Regions from separate parts of the Georhizobium profundi genome, predicted to be linked through region 1. Evidence: predicted binding sites of a transcription regulator. Region 1 holds the regulator's gene; each other region holds the start of a gene.
The links. Region 1 encodes PhoB, which activates phosphate uptake and scavenging genes when phosphate is short. Its sites were predicted from a motif close to TGTCATNNANCTGTCAT; they were not measured.
Positions count from the first base shown of each region.

Region 1 (4,054 bases):
TTCAGAGGCGACCATGTCGATGCGCGACAGCCCTTCGCGCATTTCCTCGGCCGTGATCGTGAGCGGCGGCAGAAGGCGAACGACGTTGTCGCCTGCCGGTACCGAAAGCATGTGATGCGCGCGAAGGCCAGCCACCATCTCCGTGTTCGGCACGACGGTCTTCAACCCGAGCATCAGGCCGCGCCCGCGGATTTCGGCGACGACATCGGGATAGCGATCCTTGATCGCCTCGAGGCCCTGCTTTGCCACCAGCGACAGGTCGCGCACATGCTCCAGGAAGCCATCCGCCAGGATGACGTCGAGAACGGCGTTGCCGACGGCCATGGCGAGCGGATTGCCGCCATAGGTCGTGCCGTGCGTGCCGGGCACCATTCCCGCGGCCGCTTCGGACGTTGCGAGACAGACGCCGAGCGGGAACCCTCCACCGATGCCTTTGGCGACCGCCATGATGTCCGGCGAAATGCCCGACCATTCATGCGCGAAGAGCTTGCCCGTGCGACCGACGCCCGACTGCACTTCGTCGAAGATCAGCAGCGTACCGGTCTCGTCGCACAGAGCCCTCAGTTGGCGCAGCCGTTCGTCGGGAACCGGCCGAACACCGCCCTCGCCCTGCACGGGCTCGATCAGAATCGCGGCCGTATCCTCGGTGACAGCGGCTTCGAGTGCGGCCCAATCGTCGAACGGTACCTGGTCGAAACCCTCGACCTTGGGCCCGAAGCCTTCGAGATATTTGGGCTGGCCACCGGCAGCGATCGTCGCGAGCGTCCGCCCGTGGAATGCCCCTTCGAAGGTGACGATGCGGAACCGCTCGCCCTGCCCGCGCGCATGATGATAACGGCGTGCGGTCTTGATCGCACACTCCAGCGCTTCGGCACCGGAATTGGTGAAGAAGGCGCGATCCGCGAAGGTCGCCTCCGTCAGGCGGCGCGCAAGCCGCTCCTGCCCGGGAATCTCATAGAGATTGGACAGGTGCCACAATTTGTCGGCCTGCTCCTTGAGCGCGGCGACGAGATGCGGATGGGAATGCCCGAGCGAGTTCACGGCGATGCCAGCGGCGAAATCCAGATATCGCTTGCCATCCTCGCTCGTCAGCCAGACACCATCGCCACGCTCGAAGCGGAGCGGAGCGCGGTTGTAAGTCTCGAAAAGCGGCGACGCCGGTGCCATCTGGCGCAAACTCCCACTCAAGGCCACACCGCAAAAGGGTCGGACGGTTCGCGTCGCAAACCTCAAGGACTGCGGCCTGAAAATTGAAAAGCCGCCCTGCGGCGGCCCGACGCACTATCTTCATTTCGCCCGGCGCTGTCAAGAAAACGCCCCTTGTGCCGGCTACCACGCAATTCGCCTAAAAAGCCCCAAGTTGGGGAAAACTCAAAAAAGCGAATCGGCCGATTCCCGGGACTCTTGTCACGGAGTCTGCCGACCATTAAGTTGAAATAACAGCACTAGACTGCATGCGGCGGACCTAGTCATCACACAGTATTAAGGCGACGCGGTTCCGTTGATACTTCGGGCCAGCGCCGAGGGATTCTGCTGCGCCCTATATCGAAACTGGAGTTGCGGCCATGAATTGGACCGATGAGCGCGTCGAAAAACTTACCAAATTGTGGGCCGACGGCCTCAGCGCGAGCCAGATTGCCGCACAATTGGGTGGCGTGACACGAAATGCTGTCATCGGCAAAGTACATCGGCTGAACCTGCCGGGACGCGCAAAGTCCGGAGGCACCCCTGCTCCGCGCGCAAAACGCCCGGCACCGGCTCCGCGCCCGGCCTCCAACTTCAACGCCCGCCCTGCAGCACCGCGCACGATTTCCCGAGGTGGCGCAGCCGCCGCGGTGCGTGAAGATGTCGCCATGGAAGCAGCGCCGCAGACACGTCCCGTCAGCGATGTCGTCGTGCCGATCGCCAAGCGCTTGGCGCTGGTCGACCTGACTGAGCGCACATGCAAGTGGCCGGTTGGCGACCCGATGCACGAAGACTTCCACTTCTGCGGCCACGATTCAGGCGAGAACACGCCCTACTGCAAATACCACGCGCGTCTCGCCTTCCAGGTCTCGGGCGAAAGGCGCCGGGCGCGCTGATCGCGCGCCGTCGTCGTCAAATTCAAGCTGAGAATGAAGAAGGCGCTCAGCCTTCCAGCGCGTAGCCGGCGCCCCGCACCGTGCGGATGACATCACGCATGTTGGCGAGATTGATCGCCTTGCGCAGCCGGCCGACATGGACATCCACCGTGCGCTCGTCGACATAGATGTCATGGCCCCACACGCCATCGAGCAGTTGCGCGCGCGAATAGACGCGACCAGGCGACGACATCAGAAATTCCAGTAGCTTGAATTCTGTCGGTCCAAGCCGGATCTCGCGCCCCTTGCGGTGGACGCGGTGCGTTTCGCGATCGAGCGTGATGTCGCCGCTCTGCAGCACCGAAGAGATGACCTCGGGCTTGGCGCGACGCAGCATGGCGCGAACACGCGCCATCAGTTCAGGCGTCGAAAACGGCTTCACCACATAGTCGTCGGCACCGGTCGCGAGACCGCGAATGCGCTCGCTCTCTTCAGCACGCGCCGTCAGCATGATGATCGGCAAGCGTTCGGTTTCAGGCCGCGCGCGCAGCCGGCGGCAGAGCTCGATGCCAGAGACGCCTGGAAGCATCCAGTCCAGGATGAGCAGGTCCGGAACACGCTCTTTCAGCTGGATCTCGGCCTCGTCGCCGCGAAGAACAGTGTCGACCTTGTAGCCTTCGGCTTCCAGATTGTAACGCAGGAGCACGCTCAGCGCTTCTTCGTCCTCGACGACCGTTATCTTTGGCAGCATCTTCCCATCGTCTCCGTCAGTGGCCGCTGGCCATCACCGTCGCAGTCTTGTCGCCGCGCGGCCGTTCGCCGAGCAGCCGGTCGCCGGTCGCCATATAGTAGATCGTCTCGGCGATGTTGGTTGCATGATCGCCGATGCGCTCGATGTTCTTGGCGCAGAACAGTAGATGCGTGCAGGCCGAAATGTTGCGCGGATCTTCCATCATGTAGGTCAGCAACTCACGGAACAACGACGTGTACATTGCGTCGATTTCGTCGTCGCGCTGGCGCACCTGGTTCGCCGCAACGGCGGAGCGCGTCGAATAGGCATCGAGCACTTCCTTCAGCTGCGTCAAAGCGAGTTCGGAGAGGTGCTCGAGCCCCCGCACCAGTTGCTTCGGCTGGGCCGTGCCCTGGACGGCGACCACGCGCTTGGCGATATTCTTTCCCATATCGCCGACGCGCTCGAGGTCAGCCGCGATGCGGATCGCGCCCATCACTTCGCGCAGATCGTGTGCCATGGGCTGACGCTTGGCGATGACGACGATGGCACGCTCGTTGATGTCGCGTTCGGCATCGTCGAGAATGATGTCCTCGGCGATGATCCGCTGGGCGCTCCCCGCATCGGAAGCCACCAGCGCGGCGACGGCGTCGCCCACCATGCGTTCCGCGATGCCGCCCATCTCCGAGACCCGGCGCATCAGATATTTCAGCTCTTCGTCGAAGGACGAGACGATATGCGGATCGCTCATTGTTCTCTCCGTGGCCACAGCCGGTTGGTCAGCCGAACCGGCCGGTAATGTAATCCTGGGTGCGCTTGTCTTCCGGGTTCGTGAAGATCTTGTCGGTCGGACCTTCCTCCACGAGATTGCCGAGATGGAAGAACGCCGTCTTCTGCGAAACGCGCGCCGCCTGCTGCATCGAGTGCGTCACGATGATGATCGTGTAGTTCTCGCGCAGTTCGTCGATCAGCTCTTCGATGATGGCCGTTGCGATCGGGTCGAGCGCCGAACACGGCTCGTCCATCAAAATGACTTCCGGACCGACCGCGATGGCGCGCGCGATGCAGAGGCGCTGCTGCTGGCCGCCCGAGAGGCCGGTGCCCGGCTCGTGAAGACGATCCTTGACCTCGTTGAAGAGCCCTGCCTTGCGCAAGCTCGACACGACGACTTCTTCCGCATCAGCCTTAGTGCGGATGAGACCGTGGATTCGCGGACCGTAGGCGACGTTTTCGAAAATCGATTTCGGAAAAGGATTGGGCTTCT
Region 1 covers NZ_CP032509.1:1,128,264-1,132,317, reverse strand. Annotated here, with positions in the region: gene D5400_RS05285 (aspartate aminotransferase family protein) at 1-1,167, opposite strand, end outside; gene D5400_RS05280 (GcrA family cell cycle regulator) at 1,566-2,081, shown strand; gene phoB (phosphate regulon transcriptional regulator PhoB) at 2,128-2,811, opposite strand; gene phoU (phosphate signaling complex protein PhoU) at 2,828-3,541, opposite strand; gene pstB (phosphate ABC transporter ATP-binding protein PstB) at 3,570-4,054, opposite strand, start outside.

Region 2 (4,054 bases), 400 kb from region 1:
CGGCGGAGTGGATTGCGATTGCCAGCACGCCGGCGAGCGGCCCGATGCCGATCGCGAAGACGAAGACCAGCGCGTAGAGGATTTCCGGCACGCCGCGACAAATCTCCATGAAGCGGCGCGACACGATGTAGATGAAGCTGTTCGGCGCGAGGTTTCGCGATGCCGGGAAGCAGAGAAGAAAGGCGGCCGTTGCGCCGAGAATGGTCGCAGTGAGCGCCATGAAGATCGTTTCGACGATGAGGCGAATGTAGACGTTGAAATCCGAATACCAGTAGGTCAGCGAACCGGGCACGGCGCGTCCGTCGGCTCCCCTCCCTTCGAACAGCACGTCGAACTGCAGGTCCGGCATGATTGTGCCGAAATACTCGAAGATGCGCGGCAGGCCGGCAGCCAGCCGATCCGGGTAGAAGCGCGACACCCAGATCGAGAGGCCAAGCGCCAGCAAAAATGCGCCGATGAACAGGATGTTCATGCCGAGGCGCTGGCGGCGCAATTCGCTGCGATGACGCTCGAATACGGAAACAGCGTCGTCGGGCTGCGGCCCCGCGTTCACATCTATGGAGGCCATGGGCTCAGCCTGCCAGGAGTTCTGCGCGGGCGCGCTGCTGCAGGTCCGCCTCCGTCAGACGCTCGGCCGGCACCTCGGTGCCTGCAGGCTTCAGCGTCGTAGACGTCATGCTTTCGCTGAAGGCCTCGTCCGCCTCCGCGCCGTAGATCTCGCGTGCTGCCTGCTCGGTTAACGCGGATGGCGGCCCATCGAACACGACACGGCCTTCGAAGAGCCCGATGACGCGGTCGCAGTAGTTGCGGGCTGTATCGAGCGTATGAAGATTGCAGATGACGGCGATGCCGTCTTCGCGGTTGATCGTGCGCAGCGCATCCATGACGACTTTCGCGTTCATCGGATCGAGCGACGCGATCGGCTCGTCCGCGAGCACGATCTTCGGTTCCTGGGCAAGCGCACGGGCGATGGCCACGCGCTGCATCTGACCACCTGACAGCGTATCGGCCTGCTGCAAAGCCGTATGCGCCATGCCCAGCCGATCGAGCGCGCGGATGGCGAAGGCACGTTCGGCAGGCGTGAACACCTGAAACATGCTGGCGATCAGCCCATGGTGATAGAGACGCCCGGTCAGCACGTTGGTCAGAACGTTGAGGCGACCGACGAGATTGAACTGCTGGAACACCATCGCGCAATTAGCCCGCCATTCGAGGAGTTCCCGGCCTTTGAGCGCCGTTACGTCCCGGCCGTCGAAGATGATCGAGCCGCCGGTCGGCTCTGCCAACCGGTTGATCATCCGCAAAAGCGTCGACTTGCCGGCACCCGATCGCCCGATGACTCCCACCATCTGTCCGTCTGGGATATCGAGCGAGATATTGTCGACGGCATTGCGCGTCTTGAAGCTCTTGGTCAGGTTCTTGATCGCAAGCATGGGATGTCCTTCGAGGTTGCCGGTACCCGGACGGGTGGCTGCCATTCGCGGAAAGACAGGCCCGCAGAAGCTGCGGACCTGTCTGACTTATCGCTGGTTTGCGATCAGCTCAGCGGGAGCCTTCGAGTTCGCGCTGGCGCATGGCAACGACGCCTTCAAAGAACGAGTGGTCCACGGCCTGGAAGCCCTGGCCTTCGCCCTGCGACACGTTGATGTAGCACTCCGGATCGGTCTCGTTCAGCGTCTCGAGCCAGCCATTGACCTTGTCCTTGACGTCCTGCGGCAGGCTCTTGCGGTTTACCCAGGGACCGTTCGGGATGAGGCTCGACTGCCAGATGATGCGCAGGTCGGACATGTCGAGAAGGTCCTTATCGACCATCGAGCGCAGAGCGCCGCGCGAGAAGCCTTCGGACTCTTCACCGACGCCCGAGGTCCAGGTGACGCCAGCATCATACTGGTCGTTGAGAACGGCGATCACCGCCTGTTCATGGCCGCCACCGAAGCCGGTCTGAGAGAAATAGTCGTCGATGACGATTTCCTGGGCTTCGAGCTCGGCCTTCGGCACGAGGTAGCCGGACGTGGAGTTCGGATCGGCGAAGGCGAGAGACTTGCCTTCCATGTCTTCGAGCGACTCGATGCCGCTGTCGGCCTTGGTGTACATCATGGCGTAGTAGCCATCCGAACCGTCGGCTTCGAGTGCGACGAAGGCAGGCTCGACGGCTTCCGGATCCTGCAGGTAGATGCCGGCGTAGCCGGAGGCACCGAGCTGGGCGGCATCGAGCTGGCCCGCAACGAGGCCCTGCATCACGCCGGCATAGTCCGAAGCCGGATAGAGCTCGACAGGCACGCCAAGGATTTCGCCGAGCTGCTGAACCATGCAGTCGTTCTTGCGCAGGCGGTCGGCTTCGTTTTCACCGCCGAGAAGGCCGACGCGGAAGACATCGATGTCCTGAGCAAGGGCCGAGCCGGCGAGAAGGCTGGTTGCGAGCGCTACGTTGACGGCGCCGCGAGCGATTTGAGCGATCATCCTGATCTCCACGATCAATTGGAATATGTGCGGTCCGGACACCCCATCCGGCCTGGCATCCACTCCCTACCGAGCGTTCACGACAGTGGGTTGACGGTATTGCAACAGATTGATGAAGGCTCGCGGGGAGCTATGGCCGCAGCCTCGGCAGACCGTCAGCGATGCTTGGCGATGAAGTCGCCGATGGCCAGCGTGCGGAAGTCGTCAAGCGCCGCGTGCAGCTTGTCGTGGTCCCAATCCCACCAGGCAAGCGCATCGAGTTCGGCGGCGATATCGGCCTCGAAACGCTTGCGGATCGGTTTGGCGGGGACACCGCCGACGATCGTGTAAGGTTCGACATCCTTCGACACGACGGCACCTGCACCGATCACCGCGCCATTGCCGATCGACACACCGGGAAGAAGTGTGGCGCCATGGCCGATCCACACGTCGTGGCCGATTGTGACAGCATTTTCCCGGCGCCAAGAGAAGAACGCGGCATCGTTTTCGGCACCATCGAAATAGTCGCCGGCCCGGTACGTGAAGTGGTGCTGGCTCGCGCGCCAGGTGGGGTGGTTGGTGGCATTGATGCGCACGGCCGCAGCGATCGACACGAACTTGCCGATCGTCGCGCACCACACATCGCAATCCTGCATGATGTAGGAATAATCGCCGAGCACCGTTTCGGCCACGCGGCTGCGCGCGCTGATTTCCGTGTAGCGCCCGAGCGTGCACCCCTTGATCTCGGCCGTTTCGTGGATGGACGGTTCAGGTGAAAGTCGTCCCATGATCAGGCGGCCTCGCGCGCCGGCCGAAAGGCCGTGACGTCGATGATCCGGTCTGCCACCGCCTCGCGCACTTCCTCATCGTGGAAGATGCCGAGCAAGGCGGTACCAGCGCGCTTCTTCTCCTCGATCATCGCGATGACCACGCGCCTGTTCTGCGCGTCGAGCGATGCCGTCGGTTCGTCGAGGAGGAGCACCGGATGTTCGGTGATGAAGCCCCGCGCGATGTTCACACGCTGCTGCTCGCCGCCGGAAAACGTCGCCGGTGGCAAAGACCAGAGCGCGTGCGGAAGGTTCAATCGTTCAAGCAGCGCGCTTGCCTGCTGCCGCGAAGCCTCTGCGTCCTGGCCCCGCGCGATCAGCGGCTCCGCGACGACATCGAGCGCCGAAACGCGCGGCACCGTGCGCAGGAATTGGCTGACATACCCGATGACGCTGCGGCGCAGCTGCAGCACCTGGCGTGGGGAGGCCTGGGCAAGATCGACGGTCTCGCCATCGTGCGTGACGAGGATCTCGCCGCCGTCCACCGCGTAATTGCCGTAGAGCATCTTGAGGATCGAACTCTTGCCGGCACCCGAAGGGCCGCCGAGTACGACGCATTCACCGCGCGCCACACGGAAAATGACATTGTCGACGACGGGCAGACGCAGCCCGCCTCTCAGATGCATGGTGAAACTCTTGGCGACGCCCGAAACGACGAGTGGGTCTGACATGGTCTTTCCTCACACCTGCAGGATGGAAGAGACGAGAAGCTGCGTGTAGGGCTCGCGCGGATCGTCGAGCACCCGGTCGGTCAGACCATGCTCGATGACGCGCCCATCCTTCATCAC
Region 2 covers NZ_CP032509.1:1,530,623-1,534,676, reverse strand. Annotated here, with positions in the region: gene phnE (phosphonate ABC transporter, permease protein PhnE) at 1-568, opposite strand, end outside; gene phnC (phosphonate ABC transporter ATP-binding protein) at 573-1,433, opposite strand; gene phnD (phosphonate ABC transporter substrate-binding protein) at 1,543-2,460, opposite strand; gene D5400_RS07095 (DapH/DapD/GlmU-related protein) at 2,616-3,227, opposite strand; gene phnL (phosphonate C-P lyase system protein PhnL) at 3,230-3,937, opposite strand; gene phnK (phosphonate C-P lyase system protein PhnK) at 3,947-4,054, opposite strand, start outside.
Region 2: a site for PhoB is predicted at 2,540-2,556, ahead of phnD (phosphonate ABC transporter substrate-binding protein). Genes of this name have one in related genera too.

Region 3 (4,054 bases), 1.2 Mb from region 1:
AAAGAACAGGACCCAGCTGGTGCAAAAATGCCAGCTGGATCCTGTGAAATTCAGTGAGGCTGCGACGCTTCCACGACGGCGAGCGTTGCCATGTTGACCACGCCGCGCGAGGTGACGGACGGCGTGAGGATGTGCGCCGGCTGGGCAGTGCCGAGCAGGATGGGACCGACATGCAGCGCGTCGGTCATCGTCTTGACGACGCCGAGCGTGATGTTGGCGGCATCGAGGTTCGGGAAGACCAGGAGATTGGCCTCGCCGCTGAGGCCGCTGCTCGGCATGACGCGCTGTCGCAGCACGGCGGAAATCGCCGAATCGCCGTGCATTTCGCCATCGGCCTCGAGGTCCGGATCGAGCTTGCGGACCAGTTCGGTGGCGCGGCGCATTTTCTCGGCGCTCGCGGAATCGCGCGAGCCGAAGTTCGAATGCGAGACGAGGGCCGCGCGCGGCTCAATGCCGAAACGTCGGATCTCGTTGGCTGCCATGATGGTGGTTTCAGCCAGTTCTTCCGCACTTGGATCGTAGGACACATAGGTGTCGGTGAAGAAGGTGGCGCCGCGCTGCGAGATCAGCAGGCTGAGGGCCGAATAGTCGATGACGCCTTCGCGCTTGCCGATGATCTGGCTGATGTCACGCAGATGGCGGGCGTAGCGGCCTTCCAGTCCGCAGATGAGCGCATCGGCCTCGCCGCGGCGGAGCGCGAGCGCGGCGATCACCGTGGCGTTTGTGCGCACGGTCGTGCGGGCAGCTTCGGGCGTGACACCCTTGCGGCCGACGAGCGCGAAATATTCGTCGACATAATCACGGTAGCGCGGATCGTCTTCCGGGTTGATGAGGTCGAAATCGGTGCCGGGGCGTACGCGCAGGCCATAGCGGCGCAGACGCACGTCAATGATCGCTGGACGACCGATGAGGGTCGGTCGTGCGAGGCCCTCCTCGACAAGAACCTGGATGGCGCGCAGCACGCGCTCGTCCTCGCCTTCGGCAAAGATGACGCGCTTCTTCTCGGCGGCCTTGGCGGCGGAAAACACCGGTTTCATGATGAGGCCGGAGCGGAAGACGAAACGGTTCAGCTCATCCATATAGGCTTCGAAGTCGGCGATCGGGCGGCGGGCGACGCCGGTTTCGGCGGCAGCCTTGGCGACAGCCGGCGCGATGCGCAGGATGAGACGCGGATCGAAGGGCGAGGGGATGAGATAGTCCGGTCCGAAGACCGGGGTGTCGCCCGAATAGGCGCGGGCGGCGACGTCCGACGGTTCCTCGCGCGCAAGGCCGGCGATGGCACGCACGGCAGCGAGCTTCATCTCCTCATTGATCGTGCGGGCGCCGCAATCGAGCGCGCCGCGGAAGATGTAGGGGAAGCAAAGCACGTTGTTGACCTGGTTCGGATAGTCCGACCGGCCGGTGCAGATCATCGCGTCGGGCTGAGCGGCGCGTGCCTCGTCGGGCATGATTTCAGGCGTGGGATTGGCGAGCGCCATGATCAGCGGCTTCTCGGCCATGTCCGCCAGCATCTCGGCATTGAGCACGCCGGCTGCGGAGAGGCCGAGGAAGACATCGGCACCGCTGATCGATTCGATCAGCTTGCGCTTGTCGGAGGGCTGGGCGTAGACGGCCTTCCACTCGTCCATCAGCGCGGTGCGGCCCTCATAGACGAGGCCTTCGAGATCGTGGACCCAGATGTTTTCACGCTTCGCGCCAAGTGCCACCAGCAGGTTGAGGCAGGCGAGTGCGGCGGCACCGGCGCCGGCGGTGACGATCTTGACGTTCTCGATCGACTTGCCGGCGAGCTCGAGGCCGTTGAGGATTGCGGCGGCGACGATGATTGCCGTGCCGTGCTGGTCGTCGTGGAAGACGGGGATGTCCATCTTGTCGCGCAGCTGGCGTTCGACCTCGAAGCACTCCGGCGCCTTGATGTCTTCGAGATTGATGCCGCCGAAGGTGGGCTCGAGCGCCGAGATGACCGTGACCATGCGGTCGACTTCCTGCGCATCGATCTCGATGTCAAAGACGTCGATGCCGGCGAACTTCTTGAAGAGGACGGCCTTGCCTTCCATCACGGGCTTGGAAGCGAGCGGGCCGATGGCGCCGAGGCCGAGCACGGCCGTGCCGTTGGAGACGACGGCAACGAGGTTCGCGCGGCTCGTATAGTCGGCGGCGCGATCGGGATTGTCGCGAATGGCGAGGCAGGGTGCGGCGACGCCCGGCGAATAGGCCAGTGCCAGATCGCGCTGGTTGCCGAGCGGCTTGGTGGCCTGGATCTCGAGCTTACCCGGGCGCGGATAGCGGTGATAGAAGAGCGCGTTCTCGTCGAGATCGCCGGACGCCGGTTTGTTGCGATCCGTCTTGGGTCCGTTCTGATCCTTCAAAGTCATAGCGCGCTCACGTCCTGCCTGCCGAATACAATGGTGCGGGGCGCGCACCGCTTCGCCCGCCCGCGCGATGGTCCGGAGTGTCTTGCGGATAAGTGTCGCCGCTGTCCAGTCTGACGACGATGTTTCCGCCATTTCCGGCCGATGTCATCCAACTGAAACAGGACTCTGATTATCCGTGCGCATGAAGCCAGAGGATGCGACATGTCACAGGACACGAATGAAGCCGCCGTGCGCCGCTTTCGAACGCTCTTCATCTCCGATGTGCATCTTGGTTCGAAGTCGGCCAAGGCGGACCATCTCATCGACTTCCTCCGGTATCACGAGGCCGAGACGATCGTTCTGATCGGCGATATCGTCGATGGATGGCGGCTGAAGCGCAGCTGGTACTGGCCGCAGGATGCCAACGACGTGGTGCAGAAGCTGTTGCGCAAGGCGCGCAAGGGCACGCGCATCATCTACATCCCCGGCAATCACGACGAGTTCCTGCGCGATTTTCCCGGCATTCATTTCGGTGGAATCGAGGTGAAGACGAACACGATCCACCAGGCGGCCGACGGCAAGCGCTATCTCGTGCTGCATGGCGACGAGTTCGACGTGGTGGTGCGCCATGCCCGGTTCCTCGCCTATCTCGGCGACTGGGCCTATGACGCGGCGCTCGGCATCAACATCGTCCTGAACGTTCTGCGGCGTCGCATCGGCATGCCGTACTGGTCGTTTTCGGCCTGGGCGAAACACCGGGTGAAACAGGCGGTGAACTTCATCGGCGAATTCCAGAAAGTGGTGGCGGAAGAAGCGCGCCGGCACGAGGTCGACGGGGTGATCTGCGGCCACATCCACCATGCGGCGATCGAGGATATGGACGGAATCACCTATATCAACAGCGGCGACTGGGTGGAGAGCTGCACCGCGATCGGCGAGACGCTCGACGGCGAGATGACGCTTCTGACGTGGCGGGTGCTGCGCGCCGAAACCACGCCGACGACCACGCCGCCCCTGCTCGCGCCGCCGGTTGCCCAGGTCAAATTGCGGGAGGTGGAGGCGGCCTGAGCGAAGGCTCAGCGCAGCTTGCCACTGAAGAAGAGCATGAAGGCCTCGGTTTCGTCCTCAAAGGCTACTTCATTGCGGCCGGCCTTCTCTATGCTCGACAAGGCGAGGCGGAGCTTCGCGAGGATGGCCGGATCTGATTGATCGCGGATCGCCACCTTCAGCATGGCGCGAAATTTCATGATCTGAACCTTGTCGTCTTCGGTCGGCACGACGTCGTCCCCCGCCTGTCGCAGGTAATGAAGCAGATCGCCGGATCGAAGGAAACGACGAAGGCGCTTGGCGATGTTTGCCGCTTGGCTCAGCCCGCGGGACTCGTGTAACGGTCGCGCCATCTCATGCGGTGGCTGGCGTTGCGCCGGCAGTCGCTGGCGAAAGGCGGGCGATGCAGGGTGATAAGGCCAGTTCCGGGGCGATCGAGACGGCGCCGCCTGCTTTTGCGCTTCGCGCCGGGGTGGGGTTCTTCGGCACCTTTCTCGCCTTCGGGATCATGCTCCCGTATTTCCCTGTCTGGCTGAAATCGCTGTCGCTCGAAGACTGGCAGATCGGGCTCTTGCTGTCCTTGCCGATGTTCGTTCGCATTTTGACGACGCCGCTGATTGCCGCCTATGCCGACCGCGCGGCCGACCGGGCGCATG
Region 3 covers NZ_CP032509.1:2,293,598-2,297,651, forward strand. Annotated here, with positions in the region: gene D5400_RS10865 (NADP-dependent malic enzyme) at 51-2,372, opposite strand; gene D5400_RS10870 (UDP-2,3-diacylglucosamine diphosphatase) at 2,574-3,419, shown strand; gene D5400_RS10875 (hypothetical protein) at 3,428-3,628, opposite strand; gene D5400_RS10880 (MFS transporter) at 3,802-4,054, shown strand, end outside.
Region 3: a site for PhoB is predicted at 2,515-2,531, ahead of D5400_RS10870 (UDP-2,3-diacylglucosamine diphosphatase). Genes of this name have one in related genera too.

Region 4 (4,054 bases), 640 kb from region 1:
TTGCAGGATCCGGCGTGACGGCGTGCTGAACCGCTCCAGCACGATGGCGATCGGAAGGGCGACTGCGGCCAGGATCAACGCCGCAGCACCCGCCAGCATCGCCGAATTCTGGAACGCCCGGATCGTCGATGCCTGCCGCAGCAGGACCTCTTCGAAATTGGCGAGGGTCATGGTTTGTAGGGTCAGCGGAACGCCGAAGGCGGGCACCAACGATGTGGTCAACAGCGCAAGGGCCGGCATCAGCAGCACGACTGTCAAAAGCAGCCATGCGAGGCCTGCAGCGGGATAGCGCCATTGCCCCAGGCTGATCCGTGCCGCTCGCCCCTGACCGTAACGGGTCGTGCGCCCGCGCATCGCGAAGGATTGCGCGAGGATCCCGAGAAGGGCGAGCACACCGATGAGAACCGACAGGCTTGCCATCTGCGGCAGGACGCCAGGCCCGAAGCTCGACATCTGGCGATAGATGAGCGTGGGCAAGGTCAGATAATTGACGGGCAGTCCCAGAAGCGCGGGGATGCCGAAATTGCCGATGCCGGACACGAAGGCGAGTGCGCCGGCTGCAGCGATCCACGGCCGCATCAGGGGAAGAACGATCGTGTAGAATGCGCGCAACGGAGTTGCACCAGAGGCGCGTGCGGCTTCGATCAGGTCGCCCGGCAGCCCGACCAGGCCGGCACGAAGCGTGATGAAGACGATCGGCGCGTGCTGGACGCCGAAGAGCAGGATGATGCCTTGTCGACCGAGGATCGGGTTCGGTGTTCCGGGCGCCGGCGCGATCCCCAGCATGTTGAGAAGCGTGCTGGACGGGCCGGTCATGTGCAGCCAGGAGAGCGCGGTCACCTGCGGTGCGATGATCAGCGGCAGAAGCAGGAGGAAGCCGAGTGAGCGCCGCGTCGGCATATCGGTCATCGCCACCGCAAAGGCGAAAGGCCCGCCGATCAGGAGCGCGATCACGGCGCCGAAGAAGGCCGTGTCGAGCGTGTTCCACATGGCGCGCAACGTGGTGGCGCGTGTCCACTGCTCGCCGATGATCGAGAGATCGAAGACCAGCCCAGGCGCAATCGCGGCAAGGATGATTCTCGCGATCGGCAGGAGGCCGAGAACGAGGATGACGCTGATGACAAAGAGGGCCGCGATGCGCGGCCCAACCCTGTTGGCGATTGCCGCCCCCGCAGGCGATGTGCGAGCGGGGCGGCGGCTTGGCCGGACAGGCTGTGTGAAAGTTCAGGCATTTGCCCTCGGCAAAGTCCTACTGGCCCATCAGTTCGGAGAACCGTTCCTTGTTCGCAGCGTCGTCGGCAAGAGCGGCAGCGGCGTCATAGGGAAGCACGTTGATGGTCGACCGGTCCGGGTACCCTTCCGGCAGGCCTGCGTCGGCCCGGGCAGGAATGTAACCCTGCTGAACCGCGAGCGACTGACCTTCTTCGGAGAGCAGGAAGTTCACGAAGGCCTTGGCAGCCTCAGGGTTCTGTGTGGTCGACAAAATGGCGACCGGCTCGGTGACGGCCGAGACGCCTTCGGTCGGGAACACGAACTCCACTGGCGCGCCTTTGGCTTTTTCGCGGATGGGCATGAAGTCGACGATCATGCCGTAAAGCTTGTCGCCGCCCGAGACCGCCTGCAGAACGTCGCCATTGCCGCCCGATGCCTGCGCACCGTTTTCAGCCAGCGCACTGTAGAAATCCCAGCCATTGTCCAGGTTTCCGGTAAGCGTCACGGTATGAATCATCGCGGCACCCGATGTCAGCGGGCTCGGCATCGCGATCATGTTCGCCGCCTCCGGCTTGGTGAGATCGAGCCAGCTCGTCGGAACCATCGGTGCGTTGGTGTTGTAGACGATGCCGGTGGTGATCAGCTTCGTCGGGAAATAGGTGCGGTCGGCGTCGACAAGCGCTTCGTCGATCCCTTCGATCTCGGCTTCGGGAAATGCGAGAAGCCGGCCATCGGCCTTGAGACCTTCCATCGTGACGATATCGGCGATGAGAAGCACGTCTGCCTGCGGCTGGCCGGCCTCGATCTCGGCCGACAGCTTCGCCATGATCCTCGGCGTGCCGTCGCGCACCCACTCGACGGTCACGTCCGGATATTTTGCCATGAAGGCATCGGCGGTCTGCTGCGCATCCGTGTTCGGCTGGCTTGTGTAGAGAACGAGCGTGCCCTCGGCTGCGAGAGCGGACGATGATGCGGCGGCAAGCACCAGGGCGGCGAGAAGTGTGCGCATGTTCAAAGCTCCGTTGTGCAAGGGGCACAGCCGGCAGCCGCGCCCCGTTCGACTGCGGCCCTTCTAGTGGCGCTCTATAACGGTTGCGTGACGCTGCGGTGGTGATCGCCATGAAGAGCATGCGGGCAGCGGCGCGGGTGACGAATGCGGTTTTGCAGACACGGCCAAGTAGCGTCTCGGCTTGCGGTTGCACTGTCATCCAAGCGTCATTTCAGGTTCAACTCACTGTCATGCTTCGGCTCTATCGCTGCCCCAGCGTCGCCGGCTGTCTCGGCGCGCAGGGTCCAGGAGAGAACCATGAAGAAAGCACTTCTGGCAGCACTGCTGCTGTCGACCAGCATGACGCAAGCCAATTCCGCGGAAATCCAGTGGTGGCATGCCATGGGTGGCGAATTGGGCGCGAAGCTCGAAGCCATCGTCGTTGATTACAATGAGAGCCAGGACGAGCACACGGTCGTGCCGACCTACAAGGGCACCTATCCCGAGACGATGACGGCAGCCATCGCCGCGTTCCGCGCCAACGAGCAGCCGCATATCGTCCAGGTCTTCGAAGTCGGCACCGGCACCATGATGGCTGCCGAAGGCGCGGTCTATCCGGTTTACGAAGTGATGGCGGACGCCGGCGAGGACTTCGATCCCGCCAACTTCCTGCCTTCGGTCGTCGGCTACTACACCGACACGGATGGCAACATGCTGTCGATGCCGTTCAACTCGTCGACCCCGATCGTCTACTACAACAAGGACGTTTTCGCAGAAGCCGGTCTCGACCCCGAGCAGCCGCCGCGCACCTGGGAAGAGTTGGAGCAGTTTTCCCAGCAGATCATCGATTCGGGTGCAGCCACCTGCGGCTTCACCTCCGGCTGGATCTCCTGGATCCACTTGGAAAACCTGTCGGCCTGGCACAATCAGCCGATCGGCACGTTGGAAAACGGTTTCGGCGGACTCGGCACCGAACTGACCGTCAATGGCGACGTCCAGACCCGTCACTGGGAAAACCTGGCCCGCTGGCAGCAGGAAGGCATCTTCCAGTATGGCGGCCCGGTCGGTGGTGATGATGCCCCGCCGAAATTCTACGCTCAGGAATGCGCGATCTACATGAATTCGTCTGCCTCGCGCGCCGGTGTCGTCGAAAATGCCACCGACTTCGAAGTCGGCTACGGCATGCTGCCCTACTACGAGGACGTCGAAGGCGCTCCGCAGAACTCGATCATCGGCGGTGCGACGCTGTGGGTTCTCCAGGGCAAGGCAGAAGAAGACTATGCCGGCGTAGCCGACTTCTTCTCCTATCTGTCGTCGCAGGAAGTTCAGGCCAAGTGGCACCAGGAAACCGGTTACCTGCCGATCACGCAGGCTGCCTATGATCTCGGCCAGGAGCAGGGCTTCTACGCTGAAAACCCGGGTTCCGACGTCTCGATCGAGCAGATCACGCTCAACGAGCCGACCGAAAACTCCAAGGGCCTGCGTTTCGGCAACTACGTCCAGATCCGTACGATCATCGACGAGGAATTCCAGGCGCTCCTGGCCGGAAGCAAGACCGCTGAAGAAGCGCTCGACGCTGTCGTGGAGCGGGGCAACGAGCTGATCCGCGAGTTCGAAGAAATCAACGGCTGAACCGTTTGAGGCCCAAGGCTTCAACCTGTCACCTGCAGGCGGGCCGATTCCATCGGTCCGCCTGCACCGTTCCTTACGGGTTCCTGCCCGTCAATCCCGGTTGATCGATGCAAAGCAAGCGGACAGTCTTTTCCAATCGGGCGCTGCCCTACATGCTGTTGGCGCCGCAGCTTGCCGTGACCGCGATCTTCTTTCTCTGGCCGGCAGCACAGGCGTTTCGCC
Region 4 covers NZ_CP032509.1:484,293-488,346, reverse strand. Annotated here, with positions in the region: gene D5400_RS02335 (ABC transporter permease) at 1-990, opposite strand, end outside; gene D5400_RS02330 (ABC transporter substrate-binding protein) at 1,250-2,221, opposite strand; gene ugpB (sn-glycerol-3-phosphate ABC transporter substrate-binding protein UgpB) at 2,519-3,832, shown strand; gene ugpA (sn-glycerol-3-phosphate ABC transporter permease UgpA) at 3,940-4,054, shown strand, end outside.
Region 4: a site for PhoB is predicted at 2,415-2,431, ahead of ugpB (sn-glycerol-3-phosphate ABC transporter substrate-binding protein UgpB). Genes of this name have one in related genera too.